Regions from separate parts of the Companilactobacillus alimentarius DSM 20249 genome, predicted to be linked through region 1. Evidence: predicted binding sites of a transcription regulator. Region 1 holds the regulator's gene; each other region holds the start of a gene.

Region 1 (5,013 bases):
ATTTAATGTTATTAAATAATAAATAGAAGAGATTAAAAATGCAGATAATAAATGTTAAGCATCCGTTGAAAAAAAAGCAACGACCAGATGAGGATATTGTTTTGATCATGGGTTTTTTTGATGGGGTTCATTTAGGACATCAAAAAGTGATTAAAACTGGTGTCAATTTAGCTAAAAAGCATAATTTAAAGTCGGTTTTGTTAACCTTTGATCGTTCTCCACGAACTGTTTATCAACATGAAAAAAATTATAAGTATTTATCTACCATGTCTAGAAAAGCTGAATTAGTAGCAAAATTAGGCGTGGATATAATGTATTTTGTGAAATTTAGCCAAGACTTTGCTCAATTGAAACCACAAGAGTTTGTCGATCAATACATGATTGATTTAAAGGCCAAGTTTGTTGTGGCTGGATTTGATTATACTTATGGTAAAAAAGATATTGCTAATATGATGACATTGCCTCAGTATAGTCGAGATCAATTTGAGACAGTTACTGTAGCGGAACAATCGCTTGATGACCGAAAGATTGGCTCTAGTGCTATTAAAAAATTTATCAGTGAAGGACAAATTTCGTCTGCCAATCGTTTTCTCGGCTACCGCTATCAAAATCAAGGTACAGTAATCCATGGGTTGCAACGTGGACGAACTTTGGGGTTTCCCACAGCTAATTTAGCAGTAGATGAAGCTCAATTATTGCCAGGAATTGGCGTCTACACAACCCGAGTTGAGATTGATGGAAAATGGTATGGTGCTATGACTTCCGTTGGGTATAATGTTACCTTCAAAGAGAATACTGGCGTTACTGTTGAAACGAATATTTTTGATTTTGATCAAGATATTTATGGTCAAAGGCTTCGTTTGGAATGGGTAGATCGCCTGCGTGGTGAAGTAAAATTCTCCGGAGCTGATGGTTTAATCAAACAACTGCAACAAGATAAAGAGGATTCTTTACGAATTTTGCAAAATAAAGAATCCATCTAATCGTAATTTTTATAATAGATGGATTCTCTTAATTAATCTTTATTTTCATTGAGTAATTTGTCTTGTTGAACTAATTTCTTTAGTAGGTGTTCCATTTGTGGATTCGATTTCGCCATTTCTTGGAATTTCTGTAATTTAGTATTTTGTTCATAAATGGTCTCAAGATCATCCAACAATTCGGCACGTTTTTGTAAATGTTCCAGTACTTCGATAGATTTATTTTCTTGATTCTTGATGATCTCTTGAGGGATGACTGCAAGGATAGGTCGAGTAGCAATTCCTAGGTCATAATCACTGTTGAGTGCCGTTACGACTGCTGGGACAACGGGAAGTTCATTGTAGCCACTATTGGGTACAATAACTAAATCGTTGATTTTGACTTTGAAACCAACGTTCACGTAGCTGTAGGCCTTACCGGCTGTCAGTGAGATTAAGGTGGGAGCCTGAACTAATTCTTGATAATTGTGGGCTCGCATGAATTTTACACTGATAATTTGATTAGACATAATTACACCTCATCATATATATTTTGCCTTGATACTATCATATTTTTTATTAAAAAAAGCAATTAAAGAAATAATTTTTAAAAATGAGCTTGCATACTTGACACCATAAGGATAGATTGTTATATTTTACATTGTTAGCACTCAGGTATGAACAGTGCTAAAAGGAGGACGGTATAATGTTATCACAACGTCAAGATGCAATCTTGAGAGAAGTCGTGCGCATTTTTACAGATACCGGCCAGCCGGTTGGTTCAAAAACGTTGATGAATCAACTACCGTTTCACGTTAGTTCTGCAACAATCAGAAATGAAATGGCAGTTCTTGAAGAAGTAGGTTATCTCGAGAAAACCCACCTTTCTTCAGGAAGAATTCCTTCAGCAATGGGATACCGTTATTATCTTGATCATTTGGTACAGCCGACTAGTGTACCGCAAGATATTGCACAAAGGATCGACGATGACTTCGGTAAAACCTATCATCAAATAGGCGATATTATCGAACAATCTGCTAAGATCTTATCTCATTTAACTAGTTATACGGCGATTACCTTGGGTCCAGAGAGCAATTCGATCCTTCTAACAGGATTTAGAATCGTTCCTTTGAATCCACATCAGCTTATGGCAATTATTGTTACGAGTGATAATAATGTAGAAAATAACATTTATACAATTGATGATGATTTTGATACTTCATTGATTGAAAAAATAGTTAATATTGTTAATGATAAGTTGGTAGGAAAGCCATTGCCTAAGGTCATTAAAATGCTGCATGAAGATGTTCCAGCAATTCTTTCTGAGTATATGTATTCGTCTGATGGATTGTTAGATATGATGGATACGCTCTTTAAGAAAGCTGAATCTGAAAAGTATTATGTTGATGGTCAATTGAATCTTTTGAATTATGCTAATAATGAAGACTTATCACAAGTTCAATCATTATTTTCACTGATGAATCAAAGTACTGATTTAAGAAAATTGTTAGATCCAAGTATCGCAGACGATGGTATCAAAGTTCGTTTAGGTAGTGAGCTTGGTAGTGATGCATTGAAAAATTACAGCATTATAACTGCTAATTATGATGTGGGTCATCACGGTAAAGGTGTTATTGCCTTGTTAGGACCAACGACAATGCATTATTCACAATTAATTGGATTGTTAGGTGAATTTAGAGTTGAATTAGCCAAAAGACTGATCGATTATTATTCAAGGTATGATGATTCTTGAAATTTAGGAGGAAGTAATGGCAGATAAAGAAAAAGATCCAGATTTGAAGTCTTCTAAAAAAGCAGAAGAATCAGCTGCTAAGGAAACTTCAAAGACTGATAAAAAGGCTGAAAAATCAGCGAAAAAAGAAAGTGCTCAAAAGATCGATCCCAAAGATAAAGAGATTAAAGATCTAAAAGCTAAGAATGCGGATTTGGAAGATAAATTCTTAAGAAGCCAAGCTGAAATTCAAAACATGAACAATCGTCATAATAAAGAAGTTTCTGGTATTCTTAAATATGATGGTCAAAAGTTGGCAACAGAAATTCTTCCTGTCTTGGATAATCTTGAACGTGCTCTAAATGTTGAAGCTGACGATGAAGCCAGCAAGCAATTGAAAAAGGGTATTGAAATGGTTCAACAACATATGGTTAAGGCACTTCAAAATAATCACGTAACTGAAATAGACAACGCTGGTGAAAAATTTGATCCAACGTTCAGCCAAGCTGTTCAGACAGTTCCTGCTGATGATAAGCATAAGAAGGATACTGTAGTACAAGTTTTGCAAAAAGGTTACAAATTAGAAGATCGTGTCTTGCGTCCAGCGATGGTCGTTGTTGCACAATAATAAAAATAATAATTAAAAATTTAAAAAGAGGTTTTAGTTTATGTCAAAAGTTATCGGTATTGATTTAGGTACTACAAACTCAGCTGTAGCCGTCTTGGAAGGTGGATCACCAAAGATCATCACTAACCCAGAGGGTGCCAGAACTACTCCTTCAGTAGTTGCTTTCAAAGATGGTGAAATTCAAGTTGGTGAAGTTGCTAAGAGACAAGCAATCACAAATCCTGATACAGTTTCTTCAATCAAGCGTCACATGGGTGAGGCTGGATACAAAGTTAAAGCTGGCGGTAAGGAATATACACCACAAGAAATTTCAGCATTCATTCTTCAACACATTAAGAAGTTTTCTGAAGACTACTTAGGTGAAAAAGTAACAGACGCTGTTATCACAGTACCTGCATACTTCAATGATTCACAAAGACAAGCTACTAAGGATGCTGGTAAAATTGCTGGTTTAAATGTTCAACGTATTGTTAACGAACCAACAGCTTCAGCACTTGCTTATGGTCTAGATAATGATAAGGGTGACGAAAAGATCCTTGTATATGACCTTGGTGGTGGTACATTTGATGTTTCTGTACTTCAGCTAGGCGATGGTGTCTTCGAAGTACTTTCAACAAATGGTGATACACATCTTGGTGGTGATGACTTTGACCAAAAGATCATCGATTGGCTAGTTGCACAATTCAAGGAAAAGAATGGCGTTGACTTATCACAAGATAAGATGGCTCTTCAAAGATTGAAGGATGCTGCTGAAAAAGCTAAGAAAGATTTGTCAGGTGTTGCTCAAACATCAATCAGTCTTCCATTTATTTCATCAGGTGCTAATGGTCCATTACACTTGGAAGAAACATTGACACGTGCTAAGTTCGATGAATTGACATCAGATTTAGTTGAAAGAACTAAGATTCCAGTTGACAATGCATTGAAAGATGCAAATCTAACAAATTCTGACATTGACAAGGTTATCTTAAACGGTGGTTCAACACGTATTCCAGCCGTTCAAGAATCTGTTGCTAAGTGGACTGGTAAAGCTCCCGATCACTCAATCAACCCTGATGAAGCTGTTGCTTTAGGTGCTGCTATTCAAGGTGGTGTTATCTCTGGTGATGTTAAAGATGTTGTCTTACTTGATGTCACACCATTGTCACTTGGTATTGAAACAATGGGTGGAGTATTCACTAAATTGATTGACAGAAATACAACTATTCCAACAAGTAAGTCACAAGTATTCTCAACTGCTGCTGATAATCAAAGTGCTGTTGATATCCACGTTCTTCAAGGTGAACGTCCAATGGCCGCAGATAATAAGACTTTGGGTCGTTTCCAACTAACAGATATTCCTGCTGCACCACGTGGTGTACCTCAGATCCAAGTTAAATTTGATATTGATAAGAATGGTATTGTTAACGTATCTGCTAAGGATATGGGAACAAACAAGGAACAAAAGATCACTATCAAGAGTTCATCTGGTTTGAGCGATGAAGAAATCGACAAGATGATGAAAGAAGCTAAGGAACACGAACAAGAAGATAACAAGCGTAAGGAAGAGGTTGACGTTAAGAACGATGTTGAACAAACATTGTTTGCAACTGACAAGACTCTAAAAGACGTTAAGGGTAAAGTTTCTGATGACGAAATTAAGAAGGCCCAAGATGCTCGTGATGCTTTGAAGAAGGCTCAAGATTCTGGTGATC
Region 2 (5,013 bases), 740 kb from region 1:
TCCCTAGTGACAACAGATCTCTTGCACCTAAACTCTTTGTTAGTCTCGAATCAGCCTTTATGTAGGTATCGACAGATTCTTTTTTAAAGACATTTTTCATAAAAATTTCTCCTTAAATTACGCAGAAACAAGTTATTAACATTAAGTTTAAATTTTACTACAATTTTTTTCATAAAAAAAGGACTTATGTATATAAATCGTATACACGCGTTCAATCATCCTTTACAAAAAATGTAGGAAAAATGACGATTATTAACGCGCCATCTTTCCTACATTTTTTATTATTAATTGATATCTTCAACCCGATATTTTGTAGGTGCATAACCAGTGTACTTCTTAAAAGTCTGACTAAAATAACTTAACCTCGTAAATCCTAATGAATCTGAGATCTCGTTGATACTCTGATTGGATTCTTTCAAGAGAATCATTGCCTTTTGAATTTTTCTGGCATTCAAATAAACTGAGAAGCTCAACCCCGTTTCCCTTTTAAAGAGCTTGCTAAAATAATAATCTGACAAATATACTCGACCAGAAAATTGATCTAAAGTTAAACGCTTATCCAAATTATTATCAATGAATTCGATGGCTGCTATGATTGAGCCATTCGATGTTGATAAATGTTTAATTCTTTTTAAAGCATCACTTTCATTTTCGTCCAGATTATCAATTTCTTTATTCAGATCCAAGGAATATTTAATAACGAAATCATCAATTCCACGATTTTGAATAATCAAGTTAGCAATGCTTTCAATTAAATAGCGTAAATAATCAACTTGTCTATTCAGTTTTTGCATCACTAAAACATTTTTCATGTCAGCGCTTTTTTCAACATCACAGGCAACACAAACTTTACCGATTCGTTGATTAATTGCAGCTATTCTCACCGGAGCGTCGGCATATTCAATACTATACTTATATTTATTGACACTAAGTTTAGATAAATCCCCCATCTTATCTACCTTTGATAAAGCGTCGCTTTCTGATAACTTACCAAACACACCAGCTTGTAAATTGTCATCATTATTCAATACAAAAACAGCTATCTCATTGGTTTGAGCATAAGATTGTAGTAAATGAATAAGCAACTTATCATTACTAGACAACAGAGACTGCAAATCAAATTCTTCCATGATCATTAGCCAACCATTCTACAATATTTAAATATTTGAATTTAGATATTCCATTAGAACTACAGCATCGTTATGTTCCTCATCCTTTGCACTGTATAAAATAAGTACGTCTTGTTTCAAGAGAGCTTCCTTTATTGTTTTTAAAAACTCTTGAGTATAAGGATTATTGTTAATTTCATCCAAATATTTATTTTTAAACTCTAAATATTTCTCTGGATCATGTCCAAACCATTTTCTTAATTCAGTTGAAGGGGCGATTTCTTTTGCCCACAAATCAAGATCGGCCCGAACTTTCGACATCCCTCGAGGCCAAAGTCGATCCACCAAAACTCGATATCCAGCTGGCAATTCTTTATCGTAGATACGCTTTAAAACCAGTTTAGTCATCTTTAACATCCTCTTTTTTATCAATTTTATTGTATCACATCAAATATGATTATTTTTTTCATATTTTTAACATTTTTAGCACTCAGCAATTGAGAGTGCTAAATTCTTGAATTTTAATCCGGATAGGTCTTATACTGTATTTGTAATGAAGGGAAAGGAAGTAATGATCTATGGCAAATGAAATTACTGATCGTAACAATCTGATGAGAAATTGGTTCAATAATGATTCTTGGATGAATAATTTTCCATCAATATTTGATGCCAATTTCCCAGAAAGCTCATATTTAAAGACTGATATTAAAGAAACAGATAAGGATTATCAATTAAAGGTTGATCTTCCTGCAGTCGATAAAAAGAACTTAGATATTACTTACAACAACGATATTTTAACTATCAGAGGTCATCGTGACAGTTTCGATGATCATAATGATAAGAATGGCGACATGATTATGTCAGAACGTTCCAGCGGACGCTTCAGTAGACAATACAATCTGCCAGAAGTTGATCCAGACAATGTCAAAGCTACCTATGATAATGGCGTTCTTCAATTGACGCTTCCAAAATTAAAGAAAGACGTTGACTCTGGACACCACATTCAAATCAGCTAATTGTTTTACTATTTTTTTTGACGTTTCATTAGCACTCCATCTACAGTAGTGCTAAAAAATAAACAAAGGAAGTATATAATTTATGGCAAACGAAATTATGGATCGTAACAATTTGATGAAAAACTTTTTTAATAATGATGGTTGGATGAACAATTTCCCATCAATCTTTGAAGACAATCTAATGGAAGACTCATCATTGAAGACTGATATCAAGGAAAGCGATAAGGATTATGAAGTTCACGTCGATATGCCTGCTTTTGATAAGAAGAATATTGACATTAACTATCAAAACGATGTTTTAACTGTTAGCGGTCGTCGTGACAGTTTCAATGATCATAATGACGAAAATGGCGATATGATTATGTCCGAGCGTTCCAGTGGTCGCTTTATGAGACAATACCATTTACCAGCAGCTGATGTTAAAAATATCAAAGCTACTTATGATAATGGTGTTTTGAAAGTCGTTCTTCCTAAACTAGAAAAGGAAACACCTTCACAACATCACATCGACATCGACTAATTATAGTTATATGGGGGCGAGGGATTGATTCTATTTTGAATCGTACATTTAATAAATGTCGAATTCACAAAATCTTCACATTTTATAAATATATAATTCATAAAGGTTAAGTATTATAGTATTTGTAGATGAGAGATATAAGTAATCCCTTTTCTCACCCCCCTATAACATATATATTTAATCCCCTAATAAAAAAGTACCTTTCCCCGAGGTACTTTTTTTATTGTCTTTTGAGTCTCAGTTGGTAGTAGTTGACTTAAAAATACGATATACTATTCAGTGAAGAGTAGATTTTTCTACTCTCATGGGATGTGGCTCAGTGAGTCACAAAGGACTAAGAATTTATAAAAATAAAAGACTTATCAATAAATGGGCTATCCGTAATTTAAATTTACTTTTAAATCGTAATTAAACGATAAGCCAATAAGTATAAACTGAAAAAAAGAGTCACTGATTCTTTTCTTCATCCCCCCTACAAACCAACATAATCCCCTATAAAAACATCCTCCAATCAGGGTGTTTTTATTTTTGCATTCGTTCTTGAAGTGCACCTCGAGCAATGAATTCTGAAGGAATCAATTTCTTAACCGTCTTATCTTCAAATAGAGACCAAAAAGCATATTCCCCTATTTCTGACAATTTATGATCAATTGTTGAAAAATCCATCAAAAAACTGTAATCCAGATTCTCCTGTCCAATTACTGGAAGTTTGATTTGCATTTTATCCAACTGGTAAATTATACCCGCAGCAACTTGGTCGCCATTAGCAAAAATTACATCCAATTCTTTATTATTAGTCGTTAGTTCTTTTGCGGCCCTGATACCGTCTCTAAAAAACTGCATATCACGAATAACCAATTTTTCAGGAATCTCATGTTGAAAGACTTCATGATATGAATCAATCGTCAATTTGGCACTTCGACTCTCACGTTCGTTACGGCTTATCGTAACGCCGATATGTTGAAAGTCCAATTTCTTGAGTAATTTAAAAGCTTCGATAAATGAAATTTTCCGATTAGTATAAGCACAAGAAATGGGAAAATTTAACGTATCTTCACAACAAGTAATTGGACCATAATTTTGATATTCCTGGATTTTTTCAAAAGAAATTGCTCGAGAAGTAAAAATCAATCCATCAAAAGCTTGGTGTTTCAACATTTCCAAATAATGTATTTCACTCTTAGCGTTATAGTGCGATGGTAATAACGTGACTTGGTAATTTTCTTTGAAGGCTGCTTGGGTAATTGCTGAAACTAATTTTTGAAAATATGGGTGATTACTATACGGCGTAACGACTCCAACACGGTAAGTTTTTCCAGTGCTAAGAGCTCTAGCAATGTCATTGGGATGATAGTTTAGTTCCTTCATGGCACTTAAGATTTCTTCTTTAGTCTGCTTGGCAACATAGCTTCGATGATTGAGCACTCGGGAAACGGTCGAAACTGAATGACCTGAAAGTTTGGCAACATCACGAATATTGGACATAGAACCACTCCTTTTTTACAATTGTTAGCTTCCTACAACTGCTTTTCTTTGATTAAATTCTAATAATTTCAAAAGTTCACAATTTCTTCACATTTTCAATATAATTGGTTCACACTTATTAGTTATAGTATTACTTGTAGATGAGAGAGAGATCTCTTATCTCATCCCCCCTATAACATATATATTTAATCCCCTAAAAATAAAAGAACACCTTCCCCGGGTGTTCTTTTTTATTGCCTTTTTTTGACTGCACTGTGAATTGCAGCAGCTTTCATCATTAAATCATCCACTTCAATATTTTCAAATCCTACATTTTGCATCATTTGGCAAAGCTTCTCAATACTGACAAAATGATTGACGGAATCATCTAAATATTGATAATCAGATTTATTTTTGGCAAAAACTTTTCCCATCAGGGGCATTATATGATTAAAGTATAGCTTCCAACCAGTTTTAATAATCGGTGTTTCCACCTTAAAAGCTTCCAAACAGACTATTTGTCCATTCGGCTTCAAGACACGATAGATCTCACTTAAGACCTTATCGGCGTCGGGAACATTTCTTAAGCCAAAACCAATCGTCACGACATCAAAACTATTGTCCGAAAAATTCAATTTCATGGCATTTCCCGACTCCAAAGTAATGTTGGTTACCTTTGACTTAGCTACTTTTTGTTGAGCTAGTTTCAACATTTCTTGACTGAAATCTACTCCAATGACTTTTGCATGAATGAAACGATGAGCTAACATCACAGTCCAATTAGCCGTACCACAACAAAGATCCAAAATATCTTGAGGTTGGTTATTGATCTTTTGAGTCGCCTTTTGACGCCAGCTTTGATGAGTCCCCAGACTCATGATCGTATTTAATCTATCGTAATTGC
Region 3 (5,013 bases), 320 kb from region 1:
GACTGCCTTACCATTCATTCCTTCTAGAACTTTCTTATAAGCTTTGAATTGATCTTCTTCAGTTGGAAGACTATCTGATTGCATGTACAAGAATTCTGTACGATACAAGCCAATACCTTCGGCACCATTATCAATAACACCCTTTAAGTCATCAGGTGTACCAATATTAGCAGCGATATCAAAGTGCTTGCCATCAGCTGTAACTGAAGGTTCGTCCTTTAACTTCTCCCATTCAGCTTTTTCTTCTGCGAAGTCTTTAGCTTTTTGAGTATAGCTCTTAATATCTTCATCAGATGGATCAACGATAGCAGCACCGTTTAGTCCATCAACAATAACAGTGTCTCCAACCTTAACATCCTTAGTAATTGTGTCAGTACCAACAACAGCAGGCAATTCAAGTGAACGTGCCATAATAGCTGAGTGGGCTGTACGACCACCGATATCAGTTACAAAGCCTTTAACATACTTCTTATTCAATTGAGCTGTATCACTAGGTGTCAAATCATGAGCTATAATTACCACTTCATGATCGATCAAAGCTGGATTTGGTAATTCAACTCCTAATAAATGAGCCATGACACGTTTTGTAACGTCACGAACATCAGCAGCTCTCTCTTGCATGTATGGATTATCTGTCATACCTTCGAAGATTGAAATAAAGTTTTCCGAAACATCATGCAATGCTTGTTCAGCATTAACACTCTTATCAGAAACTTCTTTTTCAACTGCGCCTGTAAATTCTGGATCAGCCAAAATCATCTTGTGGGCATCAAAAACTTGAGCTTCCTCTTCACCTAGAGATTCCTTAGCGGTATCTCTGATTTTTGTAAGCTCATCATCTGATGTTGAAATAGCATCCTTAAGACGACTGATTTCTGCATCAGCATCTGAAATACTTTTCTTAGTGAAAGACAAATCTGGTTGAACTAAAAGGTATGCTTCAGCAGTAGCGATACCATCACTAGCTGCAATTCCCTTAATAGTTTTAACCATTATTCTGCCAATCCTTCCTTTGTCATTGTTTCTCCAATAGCAGCAACTGCATCACTAGCATCGTCACCATCAGCTGTAATTGTAACGTCAGCACCTTGGCCAACACCGAGTGACATAACACCCATGATTGACTTCAAGTTTACTGATTTGCCTGAGAATTCAATGTTAATGTCTGAGCTAAATTTGCTAGCTGTTTGTACCAACATAGTAGCTGGACGTGCATGGATACCTGTTTCTGCAATAATGTGAAAATCTTTCTTTTCCATAATTAATACCTCACCATATAATATAAAATTCTGTAGTTACACTACAAATATTCACTAATTAATTTACCATTATCTTCAATTTTTCACAAGGGGTTTGCATAAAAAATAGCGATATAACACAGTCATGATAAGACGTTTAACGCTTACAACCCCTGTCGCTGAAAGCGTTTATATTATAAAACTTTTTCAGTGCTTATTGAAAAAGTTTTCCTAATAATCATTAAATAAATAAAAATTTAAATTTTCAAGACTTAGCACTTGCATTAGTCGAGTGCTAATTATATACTACCGTTGTATCCTGAGCAAAAGGAAAGGTGGGGTGCGTATGCTTTGTCAGAATTGTCATAAAAATGAAGCGACAATTCATTTATATACAAGTGTTAATGGTCAACGAACAGAAATCAATCTCTGTCAGGACTGTTATCAAAAATTAAGAAATCAAACTAATGAAGGTATGAATAATATGGCACAAAATCCATCAGGTGGATTTTCTAGTTTTGAAGACTTGTTTAACGCCTTAAATGGTGCACAACAACCTAATGCTTTTGAACAACAACAAGGTCCCCAAACTCAAGCTGGCGGTGGAAATGGAAATTCCCGTCGTCCTCGAGGTAATGGAGTCTTAGACCAATATGGAGTTGATTTGACTGCTTTGGCTAAAAAAGGCCAAATTGATCCTGTTATCGGTCGTGACAAGGAAATAAACCGTGTAATCGAAATATTAAATAGAAGAACTAAGAATAACCCTGTTCTAATTGGTGAAGCAGGTGTTGGTAAAACTGCCGTCGTCGAAGGCCTAGCACAAAAAATTGTTGACGGTGACGTACCTGAAAAATTACAGAATAAACGCGTTGTTCGCTTAGATGTAGTTTCACTAGTTCAAGGTACTGGTGTACGTGGTCAATTCGAACAAAGAATGCAACAATTGATCAATGAATTGCAAAAGAATAAGGAAATCATCTTATTCATCGATGAAATTCACGAAATCGTTGGTGCTGGTAATGCTGAAGGTGGTATGGATGCAGGAAATGTCTTGAAACCTGCCCTAGCTCGTGGCGATCTACAACTAGTCGGTGCAACCACTCTAAATGAATATCGGACAATCGAAAAAGATTCCGCTTTGGAACGTCGTCTTCAACCTGTCCAGGTTAACGAACCTAGCATTGATGAAACGGTCCAAATTTTAAAAGGTATTCAACCAAAATATGAGGATTATCATCATGTAAAATTCTCAAATGAAGCTATCAAATCTGCGGCTGAACTATCAGCACGTTACATTCAGGATCGTTTCTTGCCAGATAAGGCAATCGATTTAATTGATGAAGCCGGTTCTAAAAAGAACTTACAAATCAATCATGTTGATATGGCTGATTTAGACAATAAGATTTCTGACGCTGAAGTTCAAAAACAAGCTGCTCTTCGTAATGAAGATTATGAAAAAGCTGCTTACTATCGTGATCAAGTAACCAAATTCCAGCAAATGAAAGATGGCGCTAAGAGCGAGCCTGCTGACAAGAGTATTGTTACTGAAAAAGATATTCAAAAAATTGTTGAAGAAAAAACCAACATTCCCGTTGGCGAATTACAATCTAATGAACAGGCTCAATTGAAAGATCTTGAACCTGATTTGAAAGCTCATATTATAGGACAAGATAAAGCTGTCGGTGATGTGGCTCGTGCTATTCGCCGTAACAGAGTTGGTTTTAACAAATCTGGTCGTCCTATCGGATCATTCCTATTTGTAGGACCTACTGGTGTTGGTAAAACCGAATTAGCTAAACAACTTGCTCGTGAGTTATTCGGTTCAGAAGATTCAATGATCAGATTCGATATGTCTGAATATATGGAAAAACATTCAATTTCTAAGTTGATCGGTTCACCTCCAGGGTACGTTGGTTACGAAGAAGCTGGCCAATTGACTGAAAAGGTTCGTCGTAATCCATACAGTCTTATCCTATTAGATGAGATTGAAAAAGCCCATCCTGATGTTATGCACATGTTCTTGCAAATCCTCGATGATGGACGTTTAACTGATTCTCAAGGTAGAACCGTTAGTTTTAAGGATACTATCATTATTATGACTTCTAATGCCGGTCAAGGCATGCAAGAAGCTAATGTAGGATTTGGTGCTGAAGCATCCGGTACGACTAATTCAATTATGAATCGTCTATCTGAATACTTTAAACCTGAATTCTTGAACAGATTTGATGGGATCGTTGAATTCAACTCCTTAACTAAGAATAACTTGCTTAAGATTGTTGATTTAATGTTAACTGATACTAACAATATGATCGCAGATCAAGGATTAAGCATTCATGTTACTAAAGATGCTAAAGATAAATTAGTCGATTTAGGATACAATCCTAAGATGGGTGCTCGTCCACTTCGTCGTGTGATTGAAGAACAAATTGAAGACAAAGTTGCTGATTATTATCTAGATCATGCCAAAGATAAAGAATTACAAGCAAGTATTGTCAAAGGTGAAATTAAAATTTCTAAGTATAGTGCACCTGATACCGAAGAATAATGGTGGTGCTTTAAGTGTGGATCAATTGTGATTCACACTTTTTTTTGTACAAAAAAATGATGAGTGCAGTAACTAATATATAGTTATCACGCTCACCATTTTCTATATCACTAATCATTTTCAACCTGTAAAACTTTCCCATTGTTTGCATTGATCTTAATATTTTTTTCTTGCGATCCCTTTTTAACAGTGACATCCCAATATGTAGTTCCTAAATCCTTATCCAAGCTAAATTCTGTACTCTTACCACCCTTAACCTTCTTTTCAGCAATTCTAGCGGCTTTTTTCACACTAATTAAATTACTCAAATCAAGGGTATCCGCTTTACGATCAGATTCATTTTGATCATCTTCATCCAACTCTTCTTGAGAATTTTGTAGGATCTTTTTATTTTTTGCGTTGATATTAACTTGATATTCTTTTTGATCATCTATTCCTTCTACTTTATAGACAGGACCACGCAAAGATTTTTCCAATTCTAACGACGTTACAGAAGTATCAGGATAAGTTTTTTGATAGACCTTTATAGCCTCATTAGCACTGACCTTAGTTTTACTAATTAATGTTTTTGAAGATTTTACACTACTACTCTCAGCATTATTAGCTTTATTAGAACATCCCCCAAGCAAAATAGATATGAATATTGCGACACCAAATCCGATTACACGTTTTTTCATCATCGTATCCTCACTTATTCTATTAATTACTATAGTTTAATTATACTGAAATGAGGGCATTCTTAGCAATTTAAAACTCGTGATATGAAATAATATGACATTTTTGAAAACCATTTAAACATATTTCTTTCGATATTCTTTAGGTGAGATACCACAAATTATTTTAAAATTACGATAGAAATACGCTGTTGTCATATAACCTACTTTACTTGAAATCTCAGAAACACTTTGTTTGGTTTCTTTCAATAAATACTGTGCTTGCTCAATTCGATATTCATTCAGGTACTTGGAAAAACTCATTTTTAATTCCTTTTTAAACAATTGTCCTAAATAATCAGAGTTTAAATGCAAACAATCTGAAACGTAACGTAGATTCAAGTCGTCTTGATAATTCTTCTTAATAATCTCTATTACTCGTCGTATGTTTTCTGAATAATCCTTATTTAAAGGATCACCGACGGAAACTTTTTCCAATACCTCTTTCAAAATATTTATAATATCTTGTAAATTTTCTGAATTATTAATTCTCATGACATAACCCTGATAATCA

Evidence for each region. The regulator HrcA, encoded in region 1, represses chaperone genes, less so after heat shock. The targets are predictions, from matches to a motif close to TTAGCACTCNNNNNNNNNGAGTGCTAA.
Region 2: a site for HrcA is predicted at 1,593-1,619, ahead of LA20249_RS07285 (Hsp20/alpha crystallin family protein). Genes of this name have one in related genera too.
Region 3: a site for HrcA is predicted at 1,511-1,537, ahead of LA20249_RS05320 (ATP-dependent Clp protease ATP-binding subunit). Genes of this name have one in related genera too.

The regions. Positions count from the first base shown of each region.
Region 1 is NZ_CP018867.1:777,223-782,235, reverse strand. It holds gene truB (tRNA pseudouridine(55) synthase TruB) at 1-26, shown strand, start outside; gene ribF (riboflavin biosynthesis protein RibF) at 39-983, shown strand; gene LA20249_RS03770 (hypothetical protein) at 1,016-1,489, opposite strand; gene hrcA (heat-inducible transcriptional repressor HrcA) at 1,666-2,712, shown strand; gene grpE (nucleotide exchange factor GrpE) at 2,729-3,319, shown strand; gene dnaK (molecular chaperone DnaK) at 3,360-5,013, shown strand, end outside.
Region 2 is NZ_CP018867.1:1,516,766-1,521,778, forward strand. It holds gene LA20249_RS07270 (APC family permease) at 1-100, opposite strand, end outside; gene LA20249_RS07275 (helix-turn-helix domain-containing protein) at 285-1,130, opposite strand; gene LA20249_RS07280 (DUF488 domain-containing protein) at 1,158-1,517, opposite strand; gene LA20249_RS07285 (Hsp20/alpha crystallin family protein) at 1,688-2,125, shown strand; gene LA20249_RS07290 (Hsp20/alpha crystallin family protein) at 2,208-2,645, shown strand; gene LA20249_RS07295 (LacI family DNA-binding transcriptional regulator) at 3,168-4,130, opposite strand; gene ubiE (bifunctional demethylmenaquinone methyltransferase/2-methoxy-6-polyprenyl-1,4-benzoquinol methylase UbiE) at 4,361-5,013, opposite strand, start outside.
Region 3 is NZ_CP018867.1:1,099,612-1,104,624, forward strand. It holds gene ptsP (phosphoenolpyruvate--protein phosphotransferase) at 1-993, opposite strand, end outside; gene LA20249_RS05315 (phosphocarrier protein HPr) at 993-1,259, opposite strand; gene LA20249_RS05320 (ATP-dependent Clp protease ATP-binding subunit) at 1,585-3,786, shown strand; gene LA20249_RS05325 (PepSY domain-containing protein) at 3,897-4,463, opposite strand; gene LA20249_RS05330 (response regulator transcription factor) at 4,578-5,013, opposite strand, start outside.